Regions from separate parts of the Paenibacillus taichungensis genome, predicted to be linked through region 2. Evidence: riboswitches for the same ligand, from Rfam matches in the RefSeq annotation. Region 2 holds a riboswitch; each other region holds the start of a gene.

Evidence for each region. Region 2 has a riboswitch for cyclic di-AMP ahead of ACR1R9_RS26780 (C40 family peptidase). Riboswitches for the same ligand answer to the same signal wherever they lie in the genome.
Region 1: linked by a shared signal. The riboswitch ahead of ACR1R9_RS16870 (C40 family peptidase) and the one ahead of ACR1R9_RS26780 (C40 family peptidase) in region 2 are both predicted to bind cyclic di-AMP.
Region 3: linked by a shared signal. The riboswitch ahead of ACR1R9_RS08585 (3D domain-containing protein) and the one ahead of ACR1R9_RS26780 (C40 family peptidase) in region 2 are both predicted to bind cyclic di-AMP.
Region 4: linked by a shared signal. The riboswitch ahead of ACR1R9_RS20260 (hypothetical protein) and the one ahead of ACR1R9_RS26780 (C40 family peptidase) in region 2 are both predicted to bind cyclic di-AMP.

The regions. Positions count from the first base shown of each region.
Region 1 is NZ_CP194720.1:3,812,645-3,820,448, reverse strand. It holds gene ACR1R9_RS16910 (hypothetical protein) at 1-31, shown strand, start outside; gene ACR1R9_RS16905 (GNAT family N-acetyltransferase) at 135-689, shown strand; gene ACR1R9_RS16900 (glycosyltransferase family 4 protein) at 1,130-2,260, shown strand; gene ACR1R9_RS16895 (YkvI family membrane protein) at 2,350-3,408, opposite strand; gene ACR1R9_RS16890 (xanthine phosphoribosyltransferase) at 3,614-4,195, shown strand; gene ACR1R9_RS16885 (hypothetical protein) at 4,294-4,623, shown strand; gene ACR1R9_RS16880 (hypothetical protein) at 4,746-4,964, shown strand; gene ACR1R9_RS16875 (carboxymuconolactone decarboxylase family protein) at 5,082-5,411, shown strand; gene ACR1R9_RS16870 (C40 family peptidase) at 5,527-5,991, opposite strand; cyclic di-AMP (ydaO/yuaA leader) riboswitch at 5,997-6,128, opposite strand; tRNA gene ACR1R9_RS16865 (tRNA-Leu) at 6,552-6,635, shown strand; gene ACR1R9_RS16860 (X2-like carbohydrate binding domain-containing protein) at 6,967-7,804, shown strand, end outside.
Region 2 is NZ_CP194720.1:5,920,636-5,928,439, reverse strand. It holds gene rbsK (ribokinase) at 5-991, shown strand; gene ACR1R9_RS26790 (c-type cytochrome) at 1,322-1,681, opposite strand; gene ACR1R9_RS26785 (GNAT family N-acetyltransferase) at 1,832-2,326, opposite strand; gene ACR1R9_RS26780 (C40 family peptidase) at 2,724-3,194, opposite strand; cyclic di-AMP (ydaO/yuaA leader) riboswitch at 3,198-3,335, opposite strand; gene ACR1R9_RS26775 (hypothetical protein) at 3,588-4,430, opposite strand; gene ACR1R9_RS26770 (M1 family metallopeptidase) at 4,441-6,432, opposite strand; gene ACR1R9_RS26765 (YwhD family protein) at 6,534-7,037, shown strand; gene ACR1R9_RS26760 (transglycosylase domain-containing protein) at 7,182-7,804, opposite strand, start outside.
Region 3 is NZ_CP194720.1:1,844,615-1,852,418, forward strand. It holds gene ACR1R9_RS08565 (alpha-glycosidase) at 1-935, opposite strand, end outside; gene ACR1R9_RS08570 (M20 family metallopeptidase) at 1,181-2,356, opposite strand; gene ACR1R9_RS08575 (ABC transporter substrate-binding protein/permease) at 2,539-3,996, shown strand; gene ACR1R9_RS08580 (amino acid ABC transporter ATP-binding protein) at 3,983-4,705, shown strand; cyclic di-AMP (ydaO/yuaA leader) riboswitch at 4,990-5,187, shown strand; gene ACR1R9_RS08585 (3D domain-containing protein) at 5,190-5,858, shown strand; gene ACR1R9_RS08590 (polysaccharide deacetylase family protein) at 5,987-6,775, opposite strand; gene ACR1R9_RS08595 (hypothetical protein) at 6,929-7,273, shown strand; gene ACR1R9_RS08600 (PspA/IM30 family protein) at 7,403-7,804, shown strand, end outside.
Region 4 is NZ_CP194720.1:4,477,619-4,485,422, forward strand. It holds gene ACR1R9_RS20225 (DUF6612 family protein) at 1-748, opposite strand, end outside; gene ACR1R9_RS20230 (thiol-disulfide oxidoreductase DCC family protein) at 848-1,270, opposite strand; gene ACR1R9_RS20235 (hypothetical protein) at 1,415-1,693, opposite strand; gene ACR1R9_RS20240 (zinc ribbon domain-containing protein) at 1,792-2,037, opposite strand; gene ACR1R9_RS20245 (organic hydroperoxide resistance protein) at 2,241-2,660, opposite strand; gene ACR1R9_RS20250 (Nramp family divalent metal transporter) at 3,105-4,400, shown strand; gene ACR1R9_RS20255 (HAD family hydrolase) at 4,546-5,238, opposite strand; gene ACR1R9_RS20260 (hypothetical protein) at 5,401-5,799, opposite strand; cyclic di-AMP (ydaO/yuaA leader) riboswitch at 5,917-6,092, opposite strand; gene ACR1R9_RS20265 (glutathione peroxidase) at 6,460-6,936, shown strand; tRNA gene ACR1R9_RS20270 (tRNA-Leu) at 7,085-7,167, opposite strand; gene ACR1R9_RS20275 (urease accessory protein UreF) at 7,588-7,804, shown strand, end outside.

The sequences.
Region 1 (7,804 bases), 2.1 Mb from region 2:
AATTATTGATGAAGCGAAGATTGAAGGGTAAGAGGCACAGCCTCTTGCCTTTTTTTGTTTTCTTTTTTGACGAAAAAGCCATTTCCCGGTATAGTACCATTAGTTTAAGAGAGACCTGGAAGTGGAGGAGAATCATGAAGCACTCATTCAGTATCACAACAGACTACATTAATGATGAATTTAAGGCATTGCAGGCTCAGCCGGAAGACACGGAGGATGTGATGTCTCTGCTTATGGAAACAGCCGAATGGCTGCGGAGCCAGGGGTCTTCTCAATGGAATGCGTTGTTAAAAGGTGAGGATTCTCATAATACGGCGGAGGCTATTCAGCGTGGCGACGTATTTGTATTTAAAAAGGGTTCTGACGTAGCTGGCATGGTTATTTTGATGAGCCAGCCAAGTGCGTGGGATGTGCATTTGTGGGGAAGCAAAGCGCATGCCGGGGATGGCGCACTTTATTTGCACCGATTAGCCATTCGCAGAAAGTATGCCCAGAGTGGATTGGGAAGGGCGATTTTGCAATGGTCCAGCAGCGGGATAGAGTTTGAGGACAAACATATCGTCCGATTGGATTGTGGAGCCGAGAACGCAACATTGAACGCATTCTATGTGCGTAATGACTATACTTTTGTGGGAGAGACAGACGGCTTCAGTACGTATGAGAAGGCGGTCACACATCTGTCTGTATAACACTGTATGCAACATATCGGGTGCATTCAAAAGCCGGGAGCTACCACTGCTCACCGGCTTTCATTTGCATGTGGGCAAAGAGGTTTAACTTTCAATCCATACATCCGCTTCTTAGCCGAGCATCTTCTGAATATGTTGTATATACGACTCCGGAGTAAGGGCTTTCGCTCAAACAAGATGAAAAAGATAACGTATAGTAGAATAATGGCAGTCAGATAGCGATTACTTCAAGTGGAATTCCTCAGTACCTAACAGTATTCGTAATGTCGTCAGCGTCAGATGCAACATGGTACAATTGATATTGAAATGAATTCTAGTATTCGGCTGTAAATGAGCGAGTGATAAGGAATCTCATTTTGTACCTTTACTGAACATATGTTCTGATATATCATGATTGAAGATGTAATGAAAAGATTTATGCTAGAAAGGGGGAACTAACGGTGAGATTGCTGCAGGCGCTTTTCTTTCCTCCGGAGCAGCCCGGAGGTGTATCCTCTATGATTCCGTATATGCAAGAGAGGTTTACAACCCCGAGGTGGGAGATGGATCTATTCTCGTTGCCTAAGCGAATTCGCAACAAGGGCAGGGAAGATATCCAGTTTGAGACGTTCGATTGGACTGCGTATCAGGATAGTCCTGTTGTGCAAAAATATATGCAAACCTACCGGGATTATTTGTGGTGGACCAAGCTGCGTATTCAGAAGCCTTACGATCTGATTCATGCCCATCACCCTATTGCGGGGCTTGCAATGAAGAAGGTTTTCCCGGATGTTCCTCTAATTCAAACCATCCACTCCAGTTATGAGCGAGAGCTGATACTGAATGGACGCATTGAGCCAAACGGACCAGAGCATCAATTCCTGCTGGCCATCTATGGTGAACTGGAGTACCAGGCAGAGCGGTTATTAACGGTATCGGATTCTTTCCGTCGTTATCTGGCGCCTCATGTACAGCATCCCGATGTTATCGGTGTGATTCCGAATGGTTTTGATGAGAAAAGGTTCAAGCCAATTCCCCATGAGAATACGATACCACAGCTGGTCACCGTATGCCGTCTGGTTCCGGCGAAAGGGCTGGATATTCTGTTCAAAGCCTGTGCCGAGTTGAAAGCGCGGGGACATGATTATGTGCTTCATATTATCGGGGACGGACCGATCCGTCCAGATTTGGAAGAATTAGCCCAGCGGCTGGGCATTTATAATGAGACTATTTTTTATGGTTACACGCTGCACCCGGAGGAATTCATGCCATTTTTTGATATCTTTGTACTTCCTTCGCGGGCGGAGGCATTCGGATCTGTTTTCGCGGAAGCAGCGCTTAGCTGTCTTGCTCTTGTAGGTACAGATGTTGGCGGCATACCAGAGCAGATCGAGAACGGCAGTAACGGCTTGCTGGTGCCTTCAGAAGATCCATCTGCACTGGCAGAAGCGCTGGAGAAGGTGATGGTTGACCCGGCGTACCGTTATGAGCTCGCTCGTTCGGCCTGTGAGAAGGCCAAAACCCATTACTCTTTGGGCAGATCGGTCAATGAACTGAAAAAAATGTATTTGCAATTTCCGAGCCAGTTCTAACTTCTGGAAAGGGAAAAGAAGGAAGCCGCTGTATGAACAGCGGCTTTTTTATATTTAGGGAAATGATGTTTCCCAACAAAAATACGTTGTTATAGGTGTTTGTTACGACCTCGAAAGCTTCCCCATCGATCCATTACTAATTTTGCACCCCAGATAAGTGCCAAACTGCCGAAAATGGGGTAAAGGATAGAGAGCAGGGAACTGAATCCAAACTGGCTGAGCGAATAACATAGCAGCATGATGGCCAGTATGATTAGTTTGGGATGTACGTGGACATGCTGTCTGAGTTGGAGGGTCATTCCATAAATATCGGCTACAAATGTACTGAAGATTTCCATAAAAATCAGGGATACATAGATAGACTGGACTACCCATCCAAGTTGAAAGGCAATGCTGCCCATCGGAATTTCAAATTGTGTGATGCCAGGCATCTGGGCTGACATGGCGAAGTGGGCTGCCATAAGCATGAATCCTACACCAATCCCGCCCAGAACGCCGCCCCATTTGAGTACCTTTCGGCTGCGAATCTGATTCCCCACCGGAACGAGCACTGCTTGGGCAAGTGCCAGGTTGAATGAAGTATACAAAAGAGGAGATAACCAGACCTGGATTGGATTGCTGTCCGTGGTTAATGTAATAAATCGGTTTGCGCCGGGATGATGTATGGTGCTGGTGATCATAAGCAGAGAGAGCAGGAGCATCATAGGCACCACGATACTGTTCATTTGTAGAATAGCCTGAATACCCCGTCCAAGCAGCAGATAAGTACCGATAAGGGTAACAATCAGTCCGGTCTGATAATGAAGTCCCAGATGCTCTACAAAGACCGACCCTGCTCCGGCCAGCATGACACTGTTTACTCCAATGAGTATCACAAGGGTAACCCATGTAATCCAGTTTCCTGCTTTATGACCGAATAGATGCTTGTTGAGATCTTCGTAAGAGCGCGAGCCGGTATCATGGGCAATCAGCATCATTTTTGTACCTAACCAGACAAAGAGCATGGTCGATAAGCCAATGGTAATGGTGGCCCATTTGCCATACTGGGTAAAGAACTGCAATATCTCTTGCCCTGTTGCAAAGCCGGCTCCTACTACCGTTCCAATGTATGTAAATGCGATCTGCAGCACCCGAAATGCCTGTTTCATGCGTTTCCCCTCTCAGGCCCCTGAATAGTTTGGACATGCGGGTGCCATGGTACAAGGTATGCTTGACCCGTCAAAGTCATGACAATTGAAGTGTGGCAAAGGGTCATTTAACATGCTCTGAACAAGAGCAAAGGCAATTTCGCTTGAACTGAGAGCCGGATCTATGATACTTTTACGTCATAGGATAGGCTTGGGAGGTCAAATTATGGAAGTATTGAAACAACGAATTTTACAAGAAGGTGTAGTCATGTCGGATCAGGTGCTGAAGCTGGATGGTCTGCTGAATCACCAGATTGACCCTGCACTGACGATGGAAATGGGACGGGAATTTGCCGCTCGTTTTCGTGAAAGTGGTGTAACCCGGGTCATTACAGTGGAGTCTTCCGGGATTCCGGTCGCTTTTGCTGCTGCACATGAACTGGGTGTTCCACTGGTATTTGCCCGGCGAAAAAAAACACTTTTGGCTGACCCCGACGCTTACTGTGAAAGAGTACCTTCTTTTACCAAAGGGATCGTAACGGATATTATGGTGTCCCGTGAATATATTCATGAGAATGACCGTATTTTGTTTATTGACGATATCATTGCAAATGGCGATGCCGCTCGTGGTGTCATCAAAATTATCGAACGTTCGGGTGCAGAACTGGTCGGATTCGGTGTCGTGGTCGAAAAATGTTTCCAGGCCGGAGCGCGCACCATTCGTGAGCAGGGTATCCCGGTTGAAGCGTTGGTGCGCATTCGTTCACTGAACGATGGCACTGTACAATTCGACGATAACGAATTGTGACTTTTTAAAGGAAAAAGTGCCTATTTTTATAACAATGCCTTTGCATGACCGCTGATTTCATTTATAATGGGGTTATGTTAGGGAGAGGAGGCAACACCATGGGTAACCAACCGGCAACAGAACAATTTTTTATTGATAAGCTGGCGGAATCGAAAGTACATTTTGAGCGTGCCCTGGATTGTAAACATACGGAATTCGATGACCTTTATCCCTATATGATTGAACATCCTCAATTTTTCTGGTACAAACGCTACGTTGCTTGGTCAGAATTGCTGACGATTGTAGGCTTGTGCGAAGAGTTGTCCTTCTCTTGGAAAGAACAATTTACACCGCATCAAGTGGAGTACCTTGAAGAACGTGTGATGTCCGCCAAAGTGCTTGATTTTTGGTTTGAGAAGAACGACAGCAAAGAGCACGCGCAGCGGTAACTTTCAGTCGGGACATATTTCGAATGACATGACAGTCCAATACAGTCACGTGAGACCTAAATGACTTTTCATTTAGGTCTCTTTTTGTAAATAATTTTTTTGGGAAAGTAGGCGCCATAAATATGATCAGTGATGCAGAATTGGATGCACTGCGTTTATCGGGTGAAAAAGTAAGGGTAGTACGGGATGAGATTCAGTCCAATGATGTGACAGGCATTGTAGTGGCCTGGGACGGGGAGCAGGTGCTCATTCGCCGTCAGAATCGTCGTGTGGTTAAGCTTGATCGGAATTATCAGTATCAGTTGTTCAGCGAACCACGTAAGAGCCCGCTCGAAGAATAGGACATGCGTTTTTAGGTTCATTTACCATGGATGTTTTGGCATAATTGCACCTCTCGGGAGAGAAGATAGGTACAGTGAGAGCTTGTAACATATCAGCCGAGAGGATGTGCGGTAACCATGACACTGATGAATGATAAGGTTCATGCCTATAAAGATCAGATTGGTGAATTAAGCGACGTGCTGCCAGCTGTGGTGAAGTCTTATCATGAGTTCACTGGAGAGTGCTTTCAGGCAGGGGCGATTGATGCCAAGACCAAACAGCTGATTGCGCTGGGCATTGGACTGTTTGCAAACAATGAGGTATGTACGTTTTACCATGTGGAAGAAGCGCGTGCCAAAGGAGCAACCGATCAGGAGATTATGGAGACGGTTGCTGTGGCTGGAGCAGTTGGCGGAGGCCATGCGTTGTCTCAGGGTGCAATGAGAGTACAGAAGGCTTTACATTAAAAGCTTTGGTTAAGACGGATGATGACCTTGTGTACCTCTAGAAAATCAATATTAATGTAGACAAAGATAGACAAAGAAAAGGCTCCGGTTATAACCGAAGCCTTTTCGTGTTAACTTATATTTTGCCCAGCATTTTGTTATACATAAACTGTCCTGTTACCCGGCGTGCTGTTACGTAACGATCGTTGAAGTAAGGATTAGATAATTGAGTGATGCTGACACCCTTGCTGCTTGAAGCATGAGCGAACTGTCCGCCCCCGATATATACACCTGTATGTGAAATGCCACTGCCCATCGTATTAAAGAATACCAGGTCACCCGTACGCAGATTAGCTTTGGATACCGGCGTTCCGGCCTTAGCTTGTTGCTGGGAAGTGCGTGGTAATTCAATGCTATATTTGTTGAAAATATATCTCATAAATCCAGAGCAATCAAACCCGGCGAGTGTAGTACCACCCCATTTGTAAGGTATGCCTGTCATGTTGTTAACGACGGTGTTAATACTGCTTGCCTCTGTGCTTGCTGCACCAGATGTAAATAATACTGCTGCTCCAAAAATGGAGATGATAAGCTTTTTCAAAATTTTTGTTCTCCCTTCGATGCCTACGGAGTTAGCTAAGGGTTCGGTAGAAGGTTCCCTATATTTCCTATGTATAAGAATAATTCACCCAAAATGGTTCCCCCGTTTTCAAACATGAAACTCGGCAAATGAATAATTAAGTTTTTGTAACCTTTTGAAACTATATTGCATAAATGCGAAAATGTCAAACCGTTCTTGAACACTTCTTATCATCTCAATGTTAACGGAATTATCGCTATTTATGTAGAAATAACTCGAAGGTTGAGTTTTGATAGATGACAAAAAAGTAACTACTGTTTCAAATGCAGGATTCCAGCTTCCTAAACATTAAAGAGGAGGTGGGTATGCCTGGTACGGAACTGGCCTTCCAACATATAATTCATTTAGACAGTTTTTTATCATCAATTGTATTGGCCTTAGTTTTTTGTTTTGCATGAAATGATGGATGAGTACAGCTTTACAAATTAAATAAGGAATTATTTTTTTGTTGACACTAATTACCTGCACATGATATATTACTTCTTGTCGCCGCGATGTAATTTCTCGGAGATACAACATACGCGGTCGTGGCGGAATTGGCAGACGCGCACGGTTCAGGTCCGTGTGGGCTAACCCCCGTGGAGGTTCGAGTCCTCTCGACCGCATCATATGTAATACAAAAAAAGGTTCCTAGAATGGCATTACTGCCACTCTAGGAACCTTTTTTCTTTGTTTACGGATTAGAGTGATGGCTCATCCTGGTTGTCTTCAACCCATTCCCTTAATTTGAGCAAAGATGAAGTTTTTATTTGTTTATTTATCCATTAATGGAAATATGTTTGTTCTGCGACGGTTTGCCCCTATATTTCAGGTGAATTGTACGTAAAATACCGAATTGTACCTATCCTGGAAATCCACTATACACTATTCTCTTCTCGTATGGAAGCGCTATCAACAGGAATTTGATTGACCAAATTCAGAGGGGGTAGGGATAATTTGAAACGAATCGGAAAAAGGATGGCAATGTGTTTCATGGTGTTCATGATTGCGGCAGTTCAGTTCGGAATTATGGGAACGACAGGTAATGTGGCACAAGCAGCAGATAAGAGTCTGGCCCAAAAGCCGTATATGGGGTGGAGTAGTTACAGCATGCAAGTATATGACGGGGCGGGTAACTGGACATCTGCCGAGAGTATTAAGAAGCAATCGGATGCCATGCGCGAGAAGCTGCAAGCCCATGGATATGAATACATTAATATTGATGCTGGCTGGAACGGTGACGAAGATGAATACGGCCGTCCTATTCCGAGTACTGTTCTTTATCCAAATGGATTTCAGGAGGTCATCGATTATGTCCATAATAATGGACAGAAGATCGGAATCTATCTGATTCCGGGATTATCCATTACAGCCTATGATAAAAATCTTGAGGTGTATGGAACGGGCGGGGCATGTCGTATGCAAGATATTGCAGTAAAACCGCTCGTTGTTATGGATGCTTGGGATTCGTACACGTACAAAATTGATTTTTCGAACCCTTGCTCACAGAAGTACATTGACTCCATCGCGGATCTTCTTGGAGAGTGGGGTATCAATTTTGTCAAATTCGATAGTGTGACGCCAGGATCGGGAATTAATAACCTGAGCCGCGATGCACGTGGTGATGTGGAGGCTTGGTCCAAAGCCCTGGACAGAAATAACATCTGGTTTGAGCTTTCCTGGGCGCTTGACCACAATTACGTGGACTTCTGGAAAAAGTATGCGAACGGCTGGAGGATCGACTGGGATGTTGAAGCCTATGACAGCAGTAAGGGATTGACCGAATGGTCGAGTA
Region 2 (7,804 bases):
ATACATGTCAGACGATAATCAGAACAAACCTCTTATTGCTGTCGTAGGCAGCCTTAATATGGATCTGGTGGTAAAGACGGACATCATTCCTGAGGAAGGCGAGACGGTGAGCGGGGAGGAACTGCACTATTTGGCCGGGGGCAAAGGCGCCAATCAGGCGGTTGCTGCTGCACGACTGGGCGGACAGACAACGATGATTGGTGCGGTAGGTTCGGATGGTTTTGGTGAACGCCTGCTGCACAGTCTAATGGAAAGCGGGGCGGATGCCTCGCAAGTTCGCATTCTGGATGATACCGTTACAGGTACGGCCTCCATCTGGCTCTCCAAAGGAGATAACCGGATTATTGTCATTCCTGGAGCAAATGGGCAGGTTGTGCCTGCGATGCTGGAAGAGGCGGATACGTTAAAAAGCCTGACTGCAGCCGCAGCGGTGCTGCTGCAGCTAGAGATCCCGCTGCCCGCGGTCACCCGCGCCGCCCAACTGGCGGCTGAAGGCAGCGCATTGGTGGTGCTCAACCCGGCGCCTGCGGTGCCGGGTCTGCCCCAGGAGCTGCTGCGGTGCGTCGACGTTGTCACGCCGAACCGCAGCGAGCTCGCCGTGCTCACCGGCCGGGATGATCTCCGGCCGGAAGACGTGGATGCGGCGGTCGCAGAGCTCGCCGCATCCCTCGGGGCCGCTGTCGTCACGACGCTCGGCCCCGAGGGGGCTGTGTACGCGGCAGCGCCTGGCGGCCGCGTACAGGCAGGGCGTGCCGGCGCGTGCCGTGCGCTCGGCTACGCCGTAAGCGCCGTCGACACGACCGGCGCTGGCGATTGCTTCAACGGCGCGCTGGCAGTAGCCCTCGCGCGCGGAGAGACGCTGGACGCGGCGGTAAGCTTCGCCATGGGCGCAGCCGCGTTGTCCGTGACGAAGCTCGGCGCCCAGTCCGGGATGCCGTCCGCACGTGAAGTGCAGGCTTTCCTTGCCGAGCAGAAGGCAAAGAGCCAGTAATCGATGCTTGCTTTAGCTGAATCAGAGGCCGGAGGGCAGGCAGGATACGCTAATGTATCTAGATAGTCACAGCATGGTGGATATTATCATCGGAGCATCCCTGAAATGAGCAAGAGGCTCTTACTTCCCTGTACGGGAGAGTAAGAGCCTCTTCTCTGTATAACCATTGATAAATCCAGCAACCCTGCAATACGAATACGGGTTGCCTACGTTGTGCGTCTAGCGTCAGCATGGTTTAGAGCATGCATAAAGAGCAAGAGGTGACTAAGGCCACCCACACTCAATATACATGAACCGCCACAAACTAATCGCCTTGAAAGACTTCTTCGATTACTTCTTCTCCGCCAGCCACATCGCAATATTCGCGATTTCTTCATCCTTCAGCTTGTCTTTGAACGAAGGCATACCGCCACTTTTACCTTTGACAATCGTGGTATAAATCTTCTCCACATCGTCCTGGCTACCAATCTTCTGCAGACTAGGGCCCATACCCCCTTGAAGCTGATCACCGTGGCAGGTAATACAGTTTGCTTTGACCAGTGCCTCAGCCTGTCCTGCATCCATTGTAACTTGCGGCATCGTCGGTTTCGCTTCTTCTGCAACTTCCTCTTTCCCTGGAAGCGTAAACATTAGTACAATAGCTAAAGCGCACGCTGCAAAAAATACCCCGCTCATGATCCATTTGTGCATCCCTTATGTCCCCTCCAGAATGAAAGATCATCTAACTTGAAACTATCCATATCATTATAACGGAACCTGTAGTGACATCATAGCATTTTGTGGTAATTTTTTGAACTAATCACATAACCGGGGACTTTCTAGGGTGATTTTAAGCTCTTTTTATCCGCGTGGACCTTCATAGACCATACAGTAGAAGGGCTTCAAACCGCTTGGTGTCTGTCGTTCGTATGTATCCTGCGTAACAAATCCGGCTTTGAGATAGACGCGAATGGCCCGGTCATTCCAGGTCAGAACTTCCAGATCGATTTCGTTTGCAGGGTTCCGGCGAATGGCTTCCTGCACAATGGCGGAGACAAAAGCCGTTCCTTGACCATGACCACATCGTTCCGGATGCATGCCAAGCCCAATGCGGGTGACACCTTCAAGTGGGAAGTATTGAGCGAAGCCGCAAATTTGTTGATTCTCTCCCAGCACCACCACATATTGTTCCTTCCGTAGCTGGGGATCGCCGAATTCTACTTCGAGTGCTTTCATCTGCTCCCAGGGTAGCCAGCTATAAATATTATAAGGCGGGTCATACTGCCAATCGCAGATGAGCTCCGCATGTTCTTCTTGCATGGGCACAACGTGAAACGTCACAGGGGCTTCATCCATACAACTGCACGCTCCTCTCATTGTGAACAAGCTATAATGATTCTGATTTGTCCATATACATATGTCATTCCATATCTAAGCTTGTTTCCACTCTACAAAAGAGGCGTTCATTTGGCAAGTCCTCGTTTTTGAAAAAAAAGTGAAACAAAAGTTCCGGTAATTTCGTTTATATTATAGTGGGATGGGTAAAAACATTATAAGAGCACGGACAAAGCAACGAAAATTAGCTTTTTAAAAAAAAGTTAAAGTTAGGTTTGATAGCTGTCCCGAATACGTTAAAGGAAACGAAGCACAAAAAAACCGCCGGATACATTCCTGCGGAGAATGTACCAGACGGTTCTATTATGCTTCGTTACAGTAGTTTTATTGTTACAGCATGACGTTGCTCAGCTTGTCCCTAGTCGATGGCCAATGTCTCATATGCGTCCGTGCTCATAATGCGTTTAGCGCCAACATAGCGGTTAGCCCAGTAGCTTTCGCTTAATGCACTGATTGTAACTCCTTTGGAAGAAGAGGAGTGTGCAAACTTTCCATCCCCTACAAAGATCCCTACGTGTGAGACCCCTTTGCCCGTTGTATTGAAGAATACCAGATCACCTGGTCTCATTTCCATACGGGATACTGAATCACCCATGTCGAATTGCGAGCTCGATTGGCGAGCCAGATCAATACCCAGCTTGTCGAATACATAACTTGTGAACCCAGAGCAGTCAAAGCCGTTAAGCGTTGTTCCTCCGCTTTTGTATGTAGTTCCCATTGCTGAATCAATGACTTGGTCCATTTTTGAATCTGCGAATGCGCTGCCTGCTCCAAGCGATAATGCGAATGTGATGCTGAGTACAGCTGCGGTTAATTTCTTCTTAAACAAGAGATATACCCCTTCCAATGCCTGCGAGGTTAGCTTAAGGATTCGGTTGAAGGTCCCCTATGATCCCTCTGTTGCAAGATCAATTCACCCATAACTGGTTCCCCCGCTTCCCAGGTGCTAGGAATTTGGCTATGCTAGTTATGCACCTGCGAAATCAAGAAATGACGATTAAATTTTAAGTAGTTACAAATATGAAGGTAAAGATTACAAAGTTGTTACTAAAAACTCACTGCGATTATTGTAACAGAGGTATATCACTTTGGCAACGTTTAACAGCAAAATTAGCAAAAAAAACCTCGACCTTTGACGGGGAAAGGTCGAGGTTTGCTTGTTTAAAGGTGTTTGATGAAAACAACTTTACATATAGATGGTAACCATTTTTAACTGTGCACGTTAATCCTTGACCGAGTTGGACTGCCATAACCGGAAATGGGCGCATATCTTCCATAAGCTCAGCAAGCACCGGGCAAGTGGATACGTCTGTTGTAGTATAAGACCAGTTAAGCCCGTTAGTAACCATGAAGCTGAAGTGAAGGCGCCAAAGACCAGGAGATGAAGGCCACCCAGCAGTACGGCAATGCCAATTAGAGTGATGACCTGGCGTAGTGCAATCCATAGAGCTTGAAACGTACCACGTGCTCCGCCTTCCCCATCAGGAGCCGAGATACCAAACTGCATGTACAGCAGGACATGATGGATAACCCACCCGTATACAATCCAACCAGCAACATAGGGAATACCAGGCAGGAGCAGATGGAGGGAATGAAAACCTTCCATAAGGATGGAATAAAGTTTTGGTGCGATCCAATAAGCCGGTAGCAGCAGCAATAGGGTGCGAATAGTGTGGAGCAGAAGCATTGGTTTCCACAAATTTTTGATGCCGCGAATGAATGGAATGCGCTCTTCCGAATGATTATAATGCTGGAGCGAGTAGAGCAGCCCTGCCTGAATGAGAGGGCTAATTAGCATCCGTAGCAGCAGCATAGCCCCTAAAATCCATAAATAGCGATGGACCTCTGGATTAATTGTCAGGCCGAGTTGGCTCTCCATTTTGAATAAAATTGTACTGAGTTCCCCTGCATCAGGGTCGGGATAACGCAGGAGTAGCGGAACCACAGCTGATTGAACCATTCGATAAAGAAAGTATCCCCATACTAATTGATAGAGAAATAAGAGTGCTGCAATGAACATATGCTGACGGACGAGAAACCAGCCTTCACGTATTTTCGCTTTCACTGTATCCACCTCACCATGACAGACTTCCGAATATGGCTTCTATAAGTTTGGTTGCACTCATGCTCCAGCGGGATTTGGTTGGCTCATCCAGTCCGGCTTTCAGAAAATTGTTCATATGATGGTTCTCCAGCACAATCGTGTACAGCGGATCAGTCATGGCCCAGGAAACAGGGGAAGTATAGGTCAGTTTGTAGGTAATGCGCTCCTCGCTGCCATCCCATTCTTTCATCATGGTTTTCCCATCTTCGAACATAATTCGAACAGGCACCTTCTTATATTCACTGCCTTTTTTCTGGACTGTAATGGATGACTCGTACAACGTTTGACCGTCTTTCAGGATAGGATTGATTGTGATCTTCTCCACTGCAAAGTCAGCCATGCCGTCACCGTATACATATTGATTAAAATAATCGGTCCAGGAGGAACGGGTTACTTGCTCCACGACCTTTTGAAAATCAGACGAAGTAGGGTGTTTGAAACGGTATTTCTTTACATAGGTCGAGAGAATACGCTCCATCGTTTTGGCACCAACTTGTTGTTCTATCCCGAGTAATACAAGCTTGCCTCGTGTGTATACGTTGGCGGCATATTGATTCTGGGAATCGAACTTCCAGGAGTCCTGTGTCAGAGAAGCCGGAGAAGTAATGAGACCTGATTGTACAGGCAGATTCGGGATAAGTCCGTATTCCTGTTCCATCACTTTGTCTTCTGCATAGGAGGTGAACCCTTCGTCCAGCCAAGCCTCCTCAAATTCATTACTGGCGACCATGCCGTAAAAATACTGATGCCCAATCTCGTGCACAACCGTGCGTTCCAGATCGTAACCAGGTGTAGAATCATCCGCACCGAAAGCGGTGACCAAGGTAGGGTATTCCATTCCCCCTGCGCCATTCCCCGATTTGGGCGGGACAACGATGGACAGTGTGGAATACGGATAAGGGCCAAACCACTTGCTATAATTGGATAGCGCTGCTTTGGCGGCGTAGAAATAACGTTCCTTCAGGTCCTCATGAGCAGGGTCGAGATACAGCTTGATTCGGACGCCTGGCACATTGGGAGCAGAGAAGGGTTCTTCCGCATAAACAAAATCAGGAGAGGCTGACCAGGCAAAATCATGCACATCATCGGCATAGAACTGATATACTTTTTCGCCGTTCTTCACAACAGCTTGTTGGGTTGGGAATCCAGTAGCAGCTACTTTGTATGTTTCCGGTACCCGAATACGCACACTATAGATACCGAAATCGGCATAAAACTCTGAATTGCCGTGATACTGATGCAGATTCCAGCCTTCGGTCGTCCGACCTCGTGTGCCTACTGGCTCATATACGCTAAGTTTAGGGAACCATTGACCTGCCATAACAAAATGATCTGCCGTTCCCATGCGGGCAAAAATCTTCGGTAGCTTGACCTCAAATTGGGTGTGAAGCGTTATGCTTTCACCGCCTTTAACGGGTTTGGGCAGCCGTACCTTAATGAGGGTAGTATCTTTCATGTTTCCGTCATCCGGTTGCACATATTGCATCCGATGCAAGAGAGAAAGCCCGTCCTCTGTTTTCATTTCTGTAATATGCATAGAACCATAACCGTTCGTGGGCATGACATCACCGCGAAGTTTCCCCCCGGATTCTTTCATAAAAGTGGTGTCAGCAGAAGAGAAGGCATTGGGATACATGTGAAAATAAAGCTCGCTGACGGTTTTCTTACCTGGATGTGTCCAGGTTATCGTCTGAGTCCCTTGCAATACATTCCCGTCTACCAGCTTCACATCCATGTGATATTCCACTACGCGGTTGCTGAACACTTCAGCTGTAGGTGTCTGTATACTTTCCGGAGATGTTTGGGTTTTGACGGGTGCCGTAGGCTTGCCCGATTCCGGGGCGAGCGCAGGCAAGTCAGAATGAATGGAACGTGTGGAGCCCAGACCAAGCCATATCCCCCCGGCAACTACACACAGGGCTATAATTGCGGTGAGCCAGCTCTTGGCGCGTCGTGGAATCATCGTTAAATACCTCCCGTTGACAAGCATCTACAGCATGTATATGTTTGCATTGGAGCGATTATTAGTTAAAATATTTGTATCAACCCTTGGAGGCTATAAACATGGACCAAAACGAGCAAAACGGCAAAAAACAGATTGCCTTGAATATCGTTAGTGCAAAGAGCAAACACAAAGGCTTCGGTGCAGGTTCCATAGATCTGAACAACCTTTCTCCAGTTATTATTGATAACGGAGAAGCCAAGATCGATATTGGTGCGATGCATGCAAAGAGCAAAGTGGAGCGCAACATCAAGTTCTCAACCAACCGTGAGGACGTACCCAATGGACGCCAGGTATGGCTGGTATGGGTAGCTGTGGACCGTAATGAACAGGGGCAGTTCTATGGTGGAGCAACAGCGTGTGAGATGTGGATTGATACAGAAGCGCGTCGTGGATGGAAACTGCTGGCCGAACATGTGAACCGCATGGATTATGCCATGAAGCGCCGGTTCATGCTGGATGACCTTGGTCCTGAGGATCGCGCGGCACTCAAGACGTTATTGACTACGCATAACGAAGAATGGTGGAACGCTTCTCCGGATGAATTGAAAGAAGCGCTCGCCTAATTAATGAATGTTCAAAGTTGTTCAAAAAAAAGAAGCAAAAGCCCCGGAACCGAGATGATCGGTTCGGGGTTTTTGCTTCTATGCTAAAATTAAATTTTATAGAAGCTGACGCAATTACGTCATTACGCATTTGCGTCACTTTGGTTACTCCACCCACCAGCGTTTGAAATCCTTCCACCAAGAATGTTTCTCTTCCTGTATTCCCTGCTGGTTTTGCACTTCGCGACTATCTTTATCATTCTCTGAACCCGAGTCGTCTGAAGCGCTGCGACAGACCTCGGTCGGTTCCGTGCCATCAATAAAAACTTCCAGCCGTTTCTCGGCGCAGCCATTGCCAGCCAGTTTGCCGGATTCGGGATCGATATATACACTGACGACATTATCCGGTACGGTGAAAATCTTCGGTGGAACACTGGCGAGGGCCTGTTCCGTAAACTGGGCGAACATGGGTGCCGCCCGACGCCCGTCAGATGTGGAAATGGCTTTGCCTTGATCGTAACCGACCCAGACAGCCGTTGAGAGCTCTGGAGTAAAACCGACTAGCCAAGCATCCGTATTGGTTGTCCCCGTTTTGCCGGCGACAGGTCGCTTAATGGTTGCTGATACTCGATTACCCGTTCCACCATTTTCGAACACACTTTCCATCAACCGTGTTAATACATAAGCGGCAGCCGGTTCAACAACCCTCTCGGCCTTGGTCTGAGGTGCTTCATAGATGACTCGTCCTGCGGCATCCGTCACTTGCAGAATGGCTACAGGAGGTGTTC
Region 3 (7,804 bases), 2.8 Mb from region 2:
CAGTATTCAGCCACATCAAGCAAATAGTCTTTTACTTCGGGATTGGCGGTATTGAACTTGGGCATATTGCCATAAAATCCAAAGGTATCGTAGGTTGGTATACCATCCTTGATCTGCACCGGATATTCATTAATATGAAACCAGTCTGCATATTTGGAGTTTTTGCCGTTCTTCAGGACATCCTGAAAAGGAGGGAAGTCTTCGCTGCAATGGTTAAATACCGCATCCAGCATGACACGGATTCCGCGGCGATGACATTGTTCTGCTACTTTTTTGAGCATTTCATTGTCCCCGAATTGAGGGTCTACTTTTTTATAATCAACGGTATCGTATTTATGGTAAGAGTTTGCTTGGAACAGAGGGGTAAAGTAGATGGCGTTAACACCGAGTTTAGTCAGATCATCCAAGTGATTGAGAACACCTTGCAGGTCTCCGCCAAAGTAGTTATCCAGTTCAGGTCGGCCGCCCCATTCCTGAGTTCCTTCCGGGTTCAGATCGGGATTACCATTGGCAAACCTTTCGGTCATGATTTGGTAGAACACAGCTTCTTTAGCCCATTCGGGAACCTTAAATACATCAATTTCATGAATGTAGGAAAATTCATAATATCCTCCTGTAGGATACGGGGGAGTATAATGAATTCCGTTATCAGCCAAATAAATATTTTCGGTACCGGCGGTTATGCGAAAGATGTAAGTCAGACGTTTGAATTTGGGCTTAACTGCAGTTTCCCAGTAATCAAACATATTGTCGGAAGCCGCTTTTTCCAATTGAATTTCCTTATAGGTTCCATTCCAATCGTATTTATCACCAGTCAGTGCAGTCACATATTGTACATCGTCTCTCTTCGTTCGTACACGCAGGTGAATCGTCGAGGGATTATAAGCATAAGCCCATTTATCGCGGGGAACGTGATACATCGCTTCGAGCAGCATGACAACACCTCCTGAGCTCAAGATAAAGTTATAGCTATAAATAACCAAGTTAGACAGCATGTGAACCATTAGAGCAGCCGCTAAATGTAAGTATTTCAACACTTTTCAACGTTTTCTTTTCACAGCATTTCCAGCTTGTGTCCGTATATACGTATTAATGATAAAACAAAAGGGTGCTCCTTAAGACCCGAAATGCAGGTCCTGCAGAACACCCTGCTGCAAATACGCAGCATTTTGCGAAAAACTTAGCGACTTGCTTGCTTAAACTCTGTTTGAATGGTTTGCAGCAGCCCAGGCTGTGTAAGAACATCATAAGCAGTTGCAGCAATTGCCTTGGCTCCAAGGATCATACCGTCCAGGGCCCGTTCCTGTAACGCCAGATCCCGGAATTCAATGGAATGAAGCGTATGAACTTCGTCCACAACACGGATATATGGGTGGATCGCAGGACAACGCAAGGATACGTTACCAATATCCATAGAACCATGGTCGTTACCACTCACGATCTCCTCTTGAGAAATACCCAGTTCAAGCAGATTAGCACTAAAAGCAGCAGATAACGATTCATTCGTGACCATCTCATCATAGGAAGTCTCATAATTAGATGTAACAAGCCGGCATCCCGTTTGCAAAGCAGAACCTTCCGCGATCTGAATTACGCGTTGAGTGAGAATATTCAACTCTTTTCTCGTCGAGGCACGTACATAGAATTGTGCTGAAGCGTAGTCAGGTATGATGTTGGCTGCCTGTCCTCCGCTATTGATAACCCCATGAATACGAACCGTGCTTTTCACTTGTTGACGGAACGCATTAATGCCATTAAACGTCTGGATTACTGCATCCAGGGCGTTAATGCCTTCATGTGGACTTGCAGCAGCATGTGAAGATTTCCCATGGAATTCAAATTGTACAGCATCAATAGCCAGGGAACTGCCAGATTTCTCATAGGCGTAATAAGGGTGCGCCATTAGTGCGACATCACAGTCATCAAACAATCCTGCTTCAGCCATAGGCACTTTGGCCCCACGCGTTTCTTCCGCTGGCGTACCGAACACTTTTAATGTTCCGCCGACTTCATCCAGTATGGACTTCAGACCTACCGCAGCCCCGATGCTCATCATACAGATTAGATGGTGCCCACAAGCATGACCGATTTCCGGAAGTGCGTCGTATTCACATAACAGGGCAATCGTCGGACCTGGTTTGGAAGCAGCATACGTACCGATAAATGCGGTGTCCAAACCAAGGACAGGAGCTTCTACAGAAAAACCATGGTAGGCAATTTCTTCTTTTAACCGAGCAGAAGCAAGGTATTCTTCGTTACCAAGTTCGGGATTGGCACCAATGTATGATGAAATCTCCTTAAAACGGGAAGCATATTGGTCAATAACAGTTAGTATTTGTGTTTTGGTATGTGTCATGATGGACTCCTTAAGCAAAAATGAAAATAATTCAATAATTATATCATAGTTGCGGTTATTTTTCAGAAACGGGCTGTAATCGAATCCTGTCGAAATGCATTGCATAATCATGCATTCTACTTTATAATGACTCAGGCATCAACAACAGAAAGCATACAAAGTATTATAAGGGGAGAACAGGGTTGAAATTGATTAGTCGTTACACCATGATGCTGCTAGCTTTTGTGGTCTTGCTAACTACGGTTGCACCTGTTGCGATGGCAACGGGAACTACAAGCAATTCAGGCAGTAAAAAGCTGGTGCTCGGTACAAGTGCCGATTTTGCACCATATGAATTCCATAAAGTGATTGATGGTAAAGACCAAATTGTCGGATTTGATATTTCGATTGCTAAAGAAATTGCTGCCGATCTTGGCGCAGAACTTGTAATAGAGGATATGGGTTTTGACGGACTTCTTCCTGCGTTGCAGAGTGGTCGGGTGGATATGGTCATCTCGGGAATGACGCCAACGGATGATCGTAGACAAAGCATTGACTTCTCCGATACCTATTATAAATCAAAGCAAGTCATCATGGTTCGCAGTGCGGATAAAGATAAATATCCAACCATGGCTGATCTGGAAAATGAAAAAATTGGTGTCCAAAAAGGCTCCATTCAGGAAACGATTGGCCAGGGGATCCCAGGCGCAAAATTGACAGCACTTGATAAAATATCTGATATCGTACTGCAATTGCAGACCAATCGTGTAAATGCTGCAATCGTTGAGGATACAGTAGCTGCCGGTTACCTGGATGACGTGATTGGATTAGCTCCAGCTATTCCGGATGAAGAGCAGGCCGAAGCGGCAATCGGGATACGTAAGGGCAATACGGAATTGCTGAATGCAGTGAACGGAACGCTCGAACGTCTGAAAAGCGAAAATAAAATCGATCAGATGGTTACTGAAGCAAGCAAGTTGATGGCAGAGAAGAGTAAACAAAACATTTTCCAAGTATTCTGGCAGTACAAAAGCTTTTATGCAACAGGTGTAGGTTACACCCTCTTACTGTCTGCACTCGGTGTAATATTCGGGGTAATTATCGCTTTAATCATCTGTCTGTTCCGTCTACATGACTTCGCCATTTTGCGCTGGATCGGAACAGCTTATGTTGAGGTCATTCGTGGGACGCCAATGCTGGTACAATTGATGATTATCTATTACGGTGTATCATTGACCTTTGGGATTAATTTCTCGGCTCTTCAGGCGGGGATTATCACACTATCCATTAATAGTGGTGCCTATCTTGCCGAGATTTTCCGTGCTGGTATACAGGGTGTGGATCGAGGCCAGTTGGAAGCAGCTCGTTCCCTGGGAATGGGTAGAGGTGCGGCCATGCGCTTCATTGTGCTTCCACAAGCGTTCAAAGCGGTGTTGCCGGCGATCGGTAATGAATTCGTGACTATTATCAAGGAATCCTCGATCATCTCGGTTATTGGTATGGTGGACATTATGTACCAGGCAAGTGTAGTCAAAAACATTACGTACCAAGGAATGAATCCATTCCTGATTGCAGCGGCCATTTACTTTGTGCTGACGTTCATTTTGTCCAAGCTGCTGGGTCGACTGGAAAGGAAGTTGAGTGCAAGTGATAGACGTTAGACAATTATACAAATCATATGGAAATAACGATGTGCTCAAGGGCATTAATGTAACAATTGGCAAAGGCGAGGTTGTCGTGGTCATCGGTCCGTCCGGATCGGGGAAAAGTACATTTTTGCGCTGTTTGAACCTGCTGGAGCAGCCGACTTCAGGCGAAATTAATTTTGAAGGTGTGTCGATCACTGACCCCAAACATAACATTAATGCAACTCGTGAAAAAATGGGGATGGTATTCCAGCATTTCAATCTGTTTCCGCACAAAACGGTGCAACAGAATATTACGATTGCTCCCATTAAAGTGAAAAAACAATCTGCACAAGAAGCGGAACAAATCTGCGCAGATTTGCTCAAGACGGTTGGCCTGTCTGACAAAAAGGACGCTTATCCAAATCAGCTGTCCGGTGGACAGAAACAACGGATCGCTATTGCAAGAGCGCTTGCGATGCAGCCGCATGTCATGCTCTTTGACGAGCCAACGTCTGCACTGGACCCTGAAATGGTCGGTGAAGTACTGGATGTCATGAAGCGGCTTGCAGAGGGCGGCATGACTATGGTTATTGTAACCCATGAGATGGGCTTCGCACGCGAAGTAGGAGACCGTATCCTGTTCATGGATGGCGGGGTTATTGTAGAAGAAGGAACGCCTGCTGAAGTGTTTGGCGAGCCCAAGCATGCACGTACACGTGACTTCCTCGCTAAAGTGCTCTAATACCATCCAATAATAAGGATGAAGATCAAGATGAAAATGCAAAATCTATACTTTGGATGAGAATTTCATCCCCTCAACAATCCCTGTCGACGAACCGTCGGCAGGGATTGTTTTGTTATGTAAGGATACGCACGGAATTACATAAAAAGTAACGTTTCTGTCATCAATGATTAAAGCTCAAATAGACATTTATTTGAAAAAACGGCTTGAATTCAGCCTGAATATTGAAGTGAATTAGCCAGATGGTAACATTTACTACAACCCCTGGTTACAAAATTGTGATATATTTGTTCCTGCCGAAACTTCCGGAGTTGGGAGTGTGGGGGATGTAACGATGCAGAGTGTGCTAGGGGAAGAATTATTTGCACACGGCTTGGGGTGAATTAGGGCTACATAAATTCTTAAATGTAATTGAACCTATAGGGTGGTTTCCTCCATCCGAATCCGACAACTAACTTCGCAGGCATAATGAGGGAGGAAGACCATGATTAACAAGAAACGTATAGCCAAAACAGCAACAGCTTTGCTGACAGCAGCAATGCTCATTCAGGCCGTTCCGGCTCATGCTGATTCAGTTCATGTGGCCAAAGAGGGGGATACCTTCTACACCTTATCCAAACAATATGGAGTTGGACTTAACGCTCTTATTAAAGCTAATAATGACATTTCAGCTTACAACATTTATGGTGGTTTGAAAATTACGATCCCTGGTAAAACAACGAACACAGCTTCTGCTGCAGCAGCAAAAACGGAGGCCAAAACGGTAACTGCCGCAAGCCTTGACGTTAATGCAGATAGTAAAGTTGTACAAGCCTGGGGAAAAACGTTTGATTACAGCAAAGCTGTCGACGTCAAAGCAACAGCATACTCCGCTGATGCTTCCGAAAATGGAGGATGGGGTGCTGTGGATTACTTCGGTAATCCGCTTGAATTGGGTACCATTGCAGTAGACCCAAGTATCATTCCATTGGGTACAAAGGTACTGGTGACAGGTCATACACATCCAGGACTGCCAAAACAGGCATTTGTCGCTACGGCTCGTGATGTGGGCAGTGCCATTAAAGGACACAAGATCGATATCTTTATTCCTGGCAGCAAGCAATCCGTGAGCACATTTGGTATTCAGGATGTTGAACTTTACATTTTGAAATAAAATCAAAGCGAGCTGCACATCATCATATGTGACTCCAACTTAATCTAAATTAAACAATAAAGGGTGTTCTCCAATCACAATAATGTGATTGAAGAGCACCCTTTTGAATATCCATTGCCGTATCAAATCTATTTACCCTTTGGCAGTTCCAGCATTTCGTCCAAAGTCACCAGCTCGTACCCGCGGTTTCGCAATTCTTCAATAACTTCAGGCAACGCCTCGATCGTACCACTCAGCTTCGATCCTACACCGCCTCCTGCATGCTGCAGAACAATGGAACCTGGTTTGACGGCGGACAGGATGTTTTGTTTGACTTCCTCTTTGGAGAGGCCCTTCCAGTCCAGAGAATCAACATTCCAGTTCACGATGCTGTAATGTTGCTTGGCTGCCCATTGGAGCTGTTGCTCGTTAATGTCACCATAGGGTGGACGAATCATTTTGGGAGTGTAACCCGCTAGATTTCGAATAATATCCCCGGTATGTAAGATTTGTTTGCGAAATGCATTCATGGTTAGCTTGCTGAATTCCGGGTGATTGTAGCTGTGATTGCCCACAATATGCCCTTCTTTTATCATACGTTTCACCAGATCCGGATGTTTCTCAGCGCGATTTCCTACAATGAAAAACGTAGCCCGCACCTTGTATTTTTTTAGAATATCCAGCACCTGCGGTGTGAACCGTGGATCAGGAACATCATCAAAAGTCAGAGCGACCTTTTTTGTTGAGGGGCCATTGGTTTTGAACGTATCCGCATATTTCTGTCTGAGTTGTCCTAGAGTCAACTGTTCTTCTTCAGGAGAATCAGACTTCGAAGCAGGTTCGGTTTGCGGGCTTGAAGAAGCCCATAACTGAGCAGGAGTATAACTTCCTCCCAGAAGAATGACCATGATGGATAACATGATGAGGCGTATACGCATGTTCGTGCCTCCTTTTCCCAAATTGCGTTCTCTTTGGTATGCCCGGGGCCATCCGTATTTATGCATGATGTGAGATGTTTCACTGCTGATTCATTAAATCGGAGCCATAATTCCACCATACATATACATATTGAAAAGGACAGGTGGAGCAAAATGAGTACATACGATTTAAACTCCGTTCGTTTACAGGTGATTGAGGCAGGGGAAGACAAAGTGTTTATGGTAACTGGAGGAAGATCACATATTGGAGCAGTAGCCACATTTTATCCAGACCGTGAACGAGTGAGTGGGGCTACGGTGCATATTCCAGGGCATAAAGAACAAGAGTTGTGTGAGAGACTGGCACGTAAGGCTGCCCTTCATTTAAAGGTAACCGTTACCGTAATAATGGGAATTCACTTTGATGAAATTACGCGGATGCAGATTGATGAGATTGTGCAGACTGCAGAGAAGCTGCTTGATGAAGAGCTGTGCCAAACGGGTCGATTGATTCAATAGTTCCATTTAGGCTAAGCACGCTAAAATCGTTTTTTATGATTTTTTTTGTTAAAATTGAAACGAGTAGAACATTGCCACGTATGTATGATTATATACAAGGATGAACTATCGACTAGGAGGAATACCATAATGTCCATTTTCAAACGATTGCGCGATTTAACGATGTCTAACATTAACTCTATTATTGACAAGGCAGAAGATCCGATCAAAATGACGGATCAATATATCCGGGATATGCAGGAAGATCTGGAAGATGCGGAGAAAGCTGTTGCTGCACAAATCGCCATTGAGAAGAAATTCAAGCAGCTGTTTGAAGAACAGGAAGCTCTCGTGAAGAAACGTGAGGAGCAAGCACATACAGCAGCGCGTGCACAGAATATGGATTTGGCTCGTCGGGCATTGGAAGAGAAGAAGGTCGCTGAAGAGAAGATGGCCGAGTACAAAACAAGCTATGATCAAAACAAGGCTTCTGCCGATAACCTTCGTGGCAAGCTGGACGAAATGCGCAAACAATTGACGCAAATGAAAAAC
Region 4 (7,804 bases), 1.4 Mb from region 2:
TATTCATAACCATGTTAACGTCCGTACTTACAGGCAAATAGGTTTCCTTGTTAATCATATATTTCATTTTCATGCTGGTAATATTCATTTGATCAAGCATCGCTTGAGTTTGGGCATCCGATCCGTTTTGCTCCATGACCGCTTTGGCCAGTTCCTTTACGTTATCACCGGATACGTCAGCGTTAAGGACGTAGTTGTCGCCTTCTTCCGTTATTTTGGTGTCTTCGGCAATCTTTTTGAATTGCTCCATCTCACCTTCCGGATTCATGCTTGCCTTCATCTGCTCGATCAGTGGTTTCGTTTGCTCGTCAGGAATTTTAATCCACTGGTCTCCCACCTGCGAATAAATCTTATCCGAAGTGATGTACTGCTTCACATTTTGCGCTTCCTGTCCGGACATTTCCATTTTCATCTCCTGATAGATCATCATCGGATCTTTGATGATATCCATCTTCAGCGATGTTTTCACCTGTTGATCCTGGGACTGCTCGCCAGCCACCATTTTTAAATTTTGATCAATATTGGCTTCCGTAGTGAAGCTTTTCATATCTTTAGTCGCTGCATTCGTTTTCTCAATTAACTCATCCAATGTAGGGATCTTTGTCTCCTGCTCCGCAGTTGTATTGCCCTCGTTAGACGTTTCGTTTCCAGCTGGCGGCGTTGCTGTACTGTTATCTGCATCGCTTCCACAAGCTGTCATGCTTACTGCTAATAATGCCCCAATAATTAATGTAGTCCACTTCTTCAAGTTATTTGCCTCCCAAAATAGAATTGATCCGTACTCATTACCCAATTATTTCCGTTATTAATCAATCGGCATCGATACAATCTGTCACACTTAGCCTTTTTAAAGGAATCGATCCTTGATTTCGGGTGTAGGCAGCATACACGCTTCATCTTTACCGAACCAGCGATATCGATTGCGAGCTACCATGTTATATATGGCATTTCGAATAAATTTCGGTACAATAATCAACACGTACAATAATGGATAAGGGAATTTTAAGCCTTTGGCCAGACGCAGCGCTGCAGTTGAACGTGTATAATATTTCCCATCCTCAATGAGTACAAAAGTATCCATGCTGTCCGTGGACAGATTGCCCTTCTCCAGCAATTTTTTCGCTACATCCGATTGAAGTGATGCAAAATGATACTTCCCCTCAGGGTCACGCTTGATTATCCACTTCGTTAATCCTTGGCAGAAATGACAGACTCCGTCCACAAGCACAATCGGGTGTCCCTGATGCTGATCCGTTTGGTTTGCTGTCATAATCGTGGCCTCCTCATGTGTGCTATTAGAGTAACTTACCCGTTTTGAGTCATCCCGTTCGCTTTTTTCACATTTTATTTAAGTGTAACGAAAAATAGAAAAAGAGCGCAGGCTCTATGCCCACGCTCGTATCTGTTTTGGCAATTACTCTGCAATTGCCTTTTCCATCCATTGGTCGTCAATCATTTGTTGGTGCAGGTCACCAGCCCACTGGTCCATGCATTTGCAAATGAAATCTTTGCGACATACCGGACAAGGCGTTTTCTGTAGACGGCTGATATTGGTTAGCTTCCATTCCGGGGAATGGGAGTAGAATACACGGCATTGTGTACCGTCTACCAATTTCATTTTAAATTCATACAATCCGTCTTCCTTGTTGCCACTAGCTAATTCTAAATTTGCAATACGCGGTCTATAAGACATGGATATCACCTGTTAATTCAAATTTGGTTCATGCATTGACACTTCTTAGTACTAAATCATATTAAAGAAATTTTAGTTCGATGTCAACTCACGCACATTTACCCACCAAATAGAATATCAAGAATGGTACCCACCTGACCCTGTTTTTTCCCTTTCAACACATCCGGATCGAATACTTCTACATATCCACAGGAAGAACAGGCGACGAAGAGATAATGATTGTGCTGAATATCAAACATTTTGCTAAGTCCCGCTCCTGACATGGATACTTCCTTAATATTGCAATCCGTACCCCTGCATTTGGTACATACAAATCGTCGTTCTATCATCTCTTCAATACTCATTGTCGTTCCCCCTCATTCGAATGTATGACTTCAAGCAAGAGTAGATTATGTAAAATAGTACGCTGTCCAACATGCAATCTCCTGCATCGCAATTGTTATAAAATACAAAACCCTGCCGAAGGCCAGCAGGGTCTTGTACTCGAACATCAGGTATCCAAAGATACCCTGCTCTATATGTTCCCTTTACTCCTACGAGTCAGGTCTCAAACTACATTAAGTACCACATCAATATTGCCACGGGTTGCTTTGGAGTAAGGACAGAAATCATGTGCCTTGCGAGCTAGATCCTCTGCTTGACTGTGATCCACGCCAGGCATGCTCACATCCAAACGTACAGACAGTTGGAAACCATCATCCGCCGGATCTTTGCCGATGGATACATTACTTGTGACCACCACATTCTCCAACTTCACGCCCGCTTTGCGTGCCACATTGGCAAGAGCACTTTCATAACAAGCACCGTATCCCGCTGCAAAGAGCTGCTCAGGATTGGTTCCTTCACCACCGGAGCCTCCAAGTTCTTTTGGCATTTTCAGATCATGCTTGAGCACGCCATCCGAAGAAGCCACCGAACCTGTACGTCCACCTTTAACTGTCGCTGTTGCTGTATATAAAGCTTCCATTAAGAATCTCTCCTTCGCCTTTAATTTTTTGTTGCCTACTATTCAATTTAAACTTCTGGCTCATTTTGAAACGTTGTTAATCCTTATTCAGGTTTTACATCTTTATCTTTTTCATGCATCGGGAAAGGAACACAGGTAATTTATCCAAGGTTGGGTAATATACTAAGGCACAATTCACTCTCCGGTAAATTTTGTCCTCATACACAAAAGTTGCACTGGACAAAAATAATTGAAGGAGTACAATGTAAGTATCAACATAAACGTTTAGACATATGAAAAGTAGTTTAATTACGCTTTTGATTTTGGTTTAAGTGTTCAAATGTAATCAAAGGAATGACACCGTTCCTCTTCATATAGAATATCAATACTTCAAAGTCGGGTGATTATATTATGAGTAAAAAAAATCCGTTCAACACTCCTTCAAATGAACCATTGGCTGCGGGTATGGCCCCATCTCTCGGGGAAGCCCACAGCTCCATGAAGGTGCCTCAGAACGCTGCTTGGTGGAAAAAATTCCTTGCTTTTGTTGGACCGGGTTACCTCGTTGCCGTTGGATATATGGATCCCGGGAACTGGGCAACAGATATTGCGGGTGGTTCACAATTCGGATACACATTATTATCCGTTATTCTGATTTCGAACCTGATGGCTGTTGTGTTGCAGTCTCTCGCTGGCAAGCTCGGGATTGTCACAGGACGGGATTTGGCGCAAGCCTGCCGCGAACGATTTAGCATGCCTGTTGTGATCGTGTTATGGATCTTGTGTGAGCTTGCAATTGCAGCCACCGACCTTGCCGAGGTTATTGGTTCGGCAATCGCGCTCAAGCTGCTGTTTAACATCCCCATGTTATATGGCGTCATTATTACCGCTGTCGATGTACTAGTCATTCTTTTGCTGCAAAACAAAGGCTTCCGTGCATTGGAATCGCTCGTTATTGTGCTGATGGCCACCATCGCCCTCTGCTTCGGGATTGACCTGTTTCTCGCTAAACCGGATATGGGCGGCGTCATGCATGGTTTTGTACCCAGTGCCGAGATTTTGCAAAATCCAGCTATGCTCTACATTGCCATCGGGATTATCGGTGCAACCGTCATGCCCCATAATCTGTATCTGCATTCTTCCATTGTGCAGACCCGTCAGATTGAACAAACGCCAAAAGGAAAAAAAGAAGCGATTCTGTATTCCACCATGGATTCAACCATCGCTTTAACGCTTGCTCTGTTCATCAATGCAGCCATCCTGATTGTGTCTGCTGCCGTGTTCCATAGTGCAGGTATGACTCAGGTCGCGGAAATTACAGATGCATACCATCTGCTGACACCTCTGCTGGGTACTACCATCGCCAGCATCCTGTTCGGTGTAGCCTTGCTGGCTTCCGGCCAGAACTCAACACTCACCGGCACGTTGTCCGGACAGATTGTAATGGAAGGCTTTCTGAACATTCGTATCCCAGCATGGCTTCGTCGACTGGTTACACGTCTAATCGCAATCATTCCGGCCGTCATCGTAACAGCCATTGCCGGAGAGCACGGAACAGAGGAACTGCTGATTCTGAGCCAGGTTGTGCTGTCGCTACAGCTACCCTTTGCCGTCATTCCACTGGTGATGTTTACGAGTGACAAAAAAAGCATGGGGGCCTTTGCCAACAAGCTGTGGCTCAAAATCATCTCCTGGATTATTGCCGGAGTTATCGTTGTCCTGAATGTGTATCTGATTATCCAAACCATTCTGTTATTCTAAGTTAAACGGAACTACGCAATATTTTGTCTAACTCAAAAAGGCTGATCAACTCAAGTCATGTATCCCTTGAGACGATCAGCCTTTTATATGTTTGAGCAGCCATCTAGTTCATACCAATTAGATCTTAAATACTGCTTGCTCTTATTTAGTTGTCTGAACTTTGAGTTACCATTAGCAATGGAAGAAGTTCCTCCAGTGATTCAACAGTCCAGTCTGGACGCTCTGCATCCGCAAGCTCCGGCTGGAACCTGCCATAACCCTGCAAAATCCTGATCGTATGCATACCTAGCTTCTTAGCTGGAATAATATCATTATCAATCCTGTCGCCGATCATGACCGCTTCCTCGGGTTTACATCCCGCCTGTTTCAACGCTACAGCATACAATTCAGGATCAGGCTTGGACACTCCTTCTTCAGCCGAACAGGCCAGCACATCCACATACTTGCGCAAACCGTAGCTATCCAGCCGATTTTCCGTCCCCGGGCTCTGATTGGCAATGATACCAATCTTATAGTGTTGCGATAACGTCTGGAGAACAGCGTCGGCTGACGCGAAGGGCCGCTCAAGCTCTTTGCGGAACTTTAGCTTCTCCTGTATCTGTTCCCGGTGCCCCTCGTCGCTGATAAGGGTACGAATAGCCAATTTCATCGGCCATTGCTCGTAATTTCGGTAGGAGGCGGCAAATAGTTCTCGCACCGTCTGCATCTCCACCTGATAACCAAGCGCACAAGCTTCACGAACGAACTGACCGATAATATCATCTACCGGCTCCCATTCGTCCACGAGCGTATCCCCCACATCAAAGAACAACCATTGTATTCCACGTACATCCGGCACGCCTATTCCTCCTCGTTAGCCACAGGAAATTATCCCTATTTCCCAAACCATAAAAAAGAAGACCCACCAACATGCATGAGTCTCCTCAAGTTTCCGTTTATTTATGATTTCAATTATAACAGGCAGCTGACACTGGATCAATCACAGGAATAGTACTAGCCACTAGCCATTCAACAGAAACCCAACTTCCCCATTCAAGGAATATACAATACGGTCTGCTCCCATTCCCCGATAGATCCCTTTGGGGTGGCTTTGTTCCGTAATGACACACAAGGACTTGGATGTCCAGGAGCGGCAGATCTGCAAATATCGACAGGTCAGGTTTAGGCTATTTTCAAAAATAAAAACATTGCCGACACTACCTTGCGGCAAAAACCATTTCTGAGCTGCAGCCGTGTTCATGCGAATGACATGCTCCACACCGATTCTCCGGAGCCTGCGCTCTTCCCCTGCACTATTGGTCAGAACGGCAAACGGCATTTTTTTGTACATCAGCAATTTGATAAATTTACGTCCTGCTTCATTTGGAGCAGTCACTAAGATCATCTCTTTATCCATCATTCGTTCCTCCCTTGGCGTGAAAAGACAACAAAAAAGAAGCGTGGGGGACCAAGGCCTCCCGGACGCTTCTTCAATAATCCATAGCAAAAAGACACTATGAACCAGCGTACGGCTTGTTGCCTCTCCCTTTAACGCTTACGAGGTTAGCTGACGGATTCGGGCGCGAGAGTCGCCCTATTTCCGGCTGTCACCGGAAAATTCACCCCATGGATGCCTACTGTCCTGGACAGTTCATCCTGTTGGTTCCCCCGTTTCCCACCCATGAATGAATGGAAACTCAGCGATTAAAACATCGTTCTTTTATAATCAATAATCAGAGCGATATTATCGTTTGTTTCGTTTTTCATGTAAAATTTAATTTAAATTGGAATTACGATATGAATCATACACCCGTGCCATATTGGTGTAAAGTCTGCGCAGATCACCGAATCGACGGATTTTTGCCATTTCCCATCAATAATAGCGCTTACAACGCATCCATTCTCTACCCATCTCATCAAAGCTCTCTAATTCTCTCTTTAGCGATAATTAGGTGTTAAATCAGTCACAGATCATACACGACAGCCTCAAATTGAGTTAAAAAAGCAATATTAATTTTGCAATATTTAATTGCAATCAATATAATAGAAGGAAGAAGAATATGAAATGGAGGCGATTTTCATGTCAGTCTACGACTACAAAGTAAACACCCTTCGCGGTCAGGAAGTTGAAATGTCCAACTATCGTGACAAAGTACTGCTTATCGTGAATACAGCAAGCCAATGCGGACTCACACCTCAATTCAAAGGTCTGCAAGAACTTCAGGATAAGTTTAAAGACTCCCCGTTTGAAGTTCTTGGTTTTCCAAGCAACCAGTTTGCACAGGAAAAAGGCTCTTCTGATGATATTGCCGAGTTCTGTCAGATGAACTATGGTGTCAGCTTCCCGATGTTCGAGAAAATCGATGTGAATGGTTCAAGCGCTCACCCTCTATTCCAGCATCTTACCAAAGAAGCACCGGGTGTACTCGGCTCCAAAGCCATCAAATGGAACTTCACCAAATTCCTTGTGGATCGGAACGGACGTGTTCTGAAACGGTATGCTCCCAAAACAACACCCGATAAAATTGAAGCAGACATCAAAGAATTGCTTAAATAACAATTGAAGGCCATCCGCCCCCGGCAGACAGAATGACATGCATTCAGGGGAACGGGTGACCTTTTTTTGTCTGGACTCATCATTACTGTAAAAAAACATAAAAAAGAAGCTCCCCATATGGGAAGCTTCTTCCTAATCGTTCTTATGATGCGGTCGAGAGGACTCGAACCTCCACGGGTATACACCCACTACCCCCTCAAGATAGCGTGTCTGCCATTCCACCACGACCGCATGTCGTAAATAATCGGCAACAGAATTGATTATACCCGGTTCATGTTTAAAAGTAAAGCATTTTTATAAATATCATTTTAACTGCGCTTTCCCTTCCATAAATCGTATAATCTCGTCATTTTCTCCTACGAAGTGCATATGATTAAATTTGATCTCGTTTGTATATCCGATTAGGCTGATTACTCTACTTTATTTGTAGTGCCATCCTTTACATCCCCTCAGTTTAACATAACTCATAAAGTTATATAAAATAACATTAAACAGATTAAACATTTAAAAACCAAGAAACTGTTGACAAAAAGCGGATATTTATGTGAATATATATATCATATAATTCGGATTTACGAACATAAAACGAACTAAAAAGGAGTATAAATGTTATTTAATATAACATTTAACGAACGTAGGAGGCGAAAGATCGTGAACCGTGGGAATAAGCTGCTCGATTACGTCAAACTGCTTGATTCCTCTATCCAGGTTGGAGGCTTCACCCATTCCTTCGGAATGGATACCCATATCGCTGAAGGTACCATTCGTAACGCCGAAGATCTCGAATCATTCATGCGCTGTCAATTGCACCCCAGCATCGTGCGTCTGGAAGGCATGGCGATTAAAGGCATATATACTGCCGCAGATC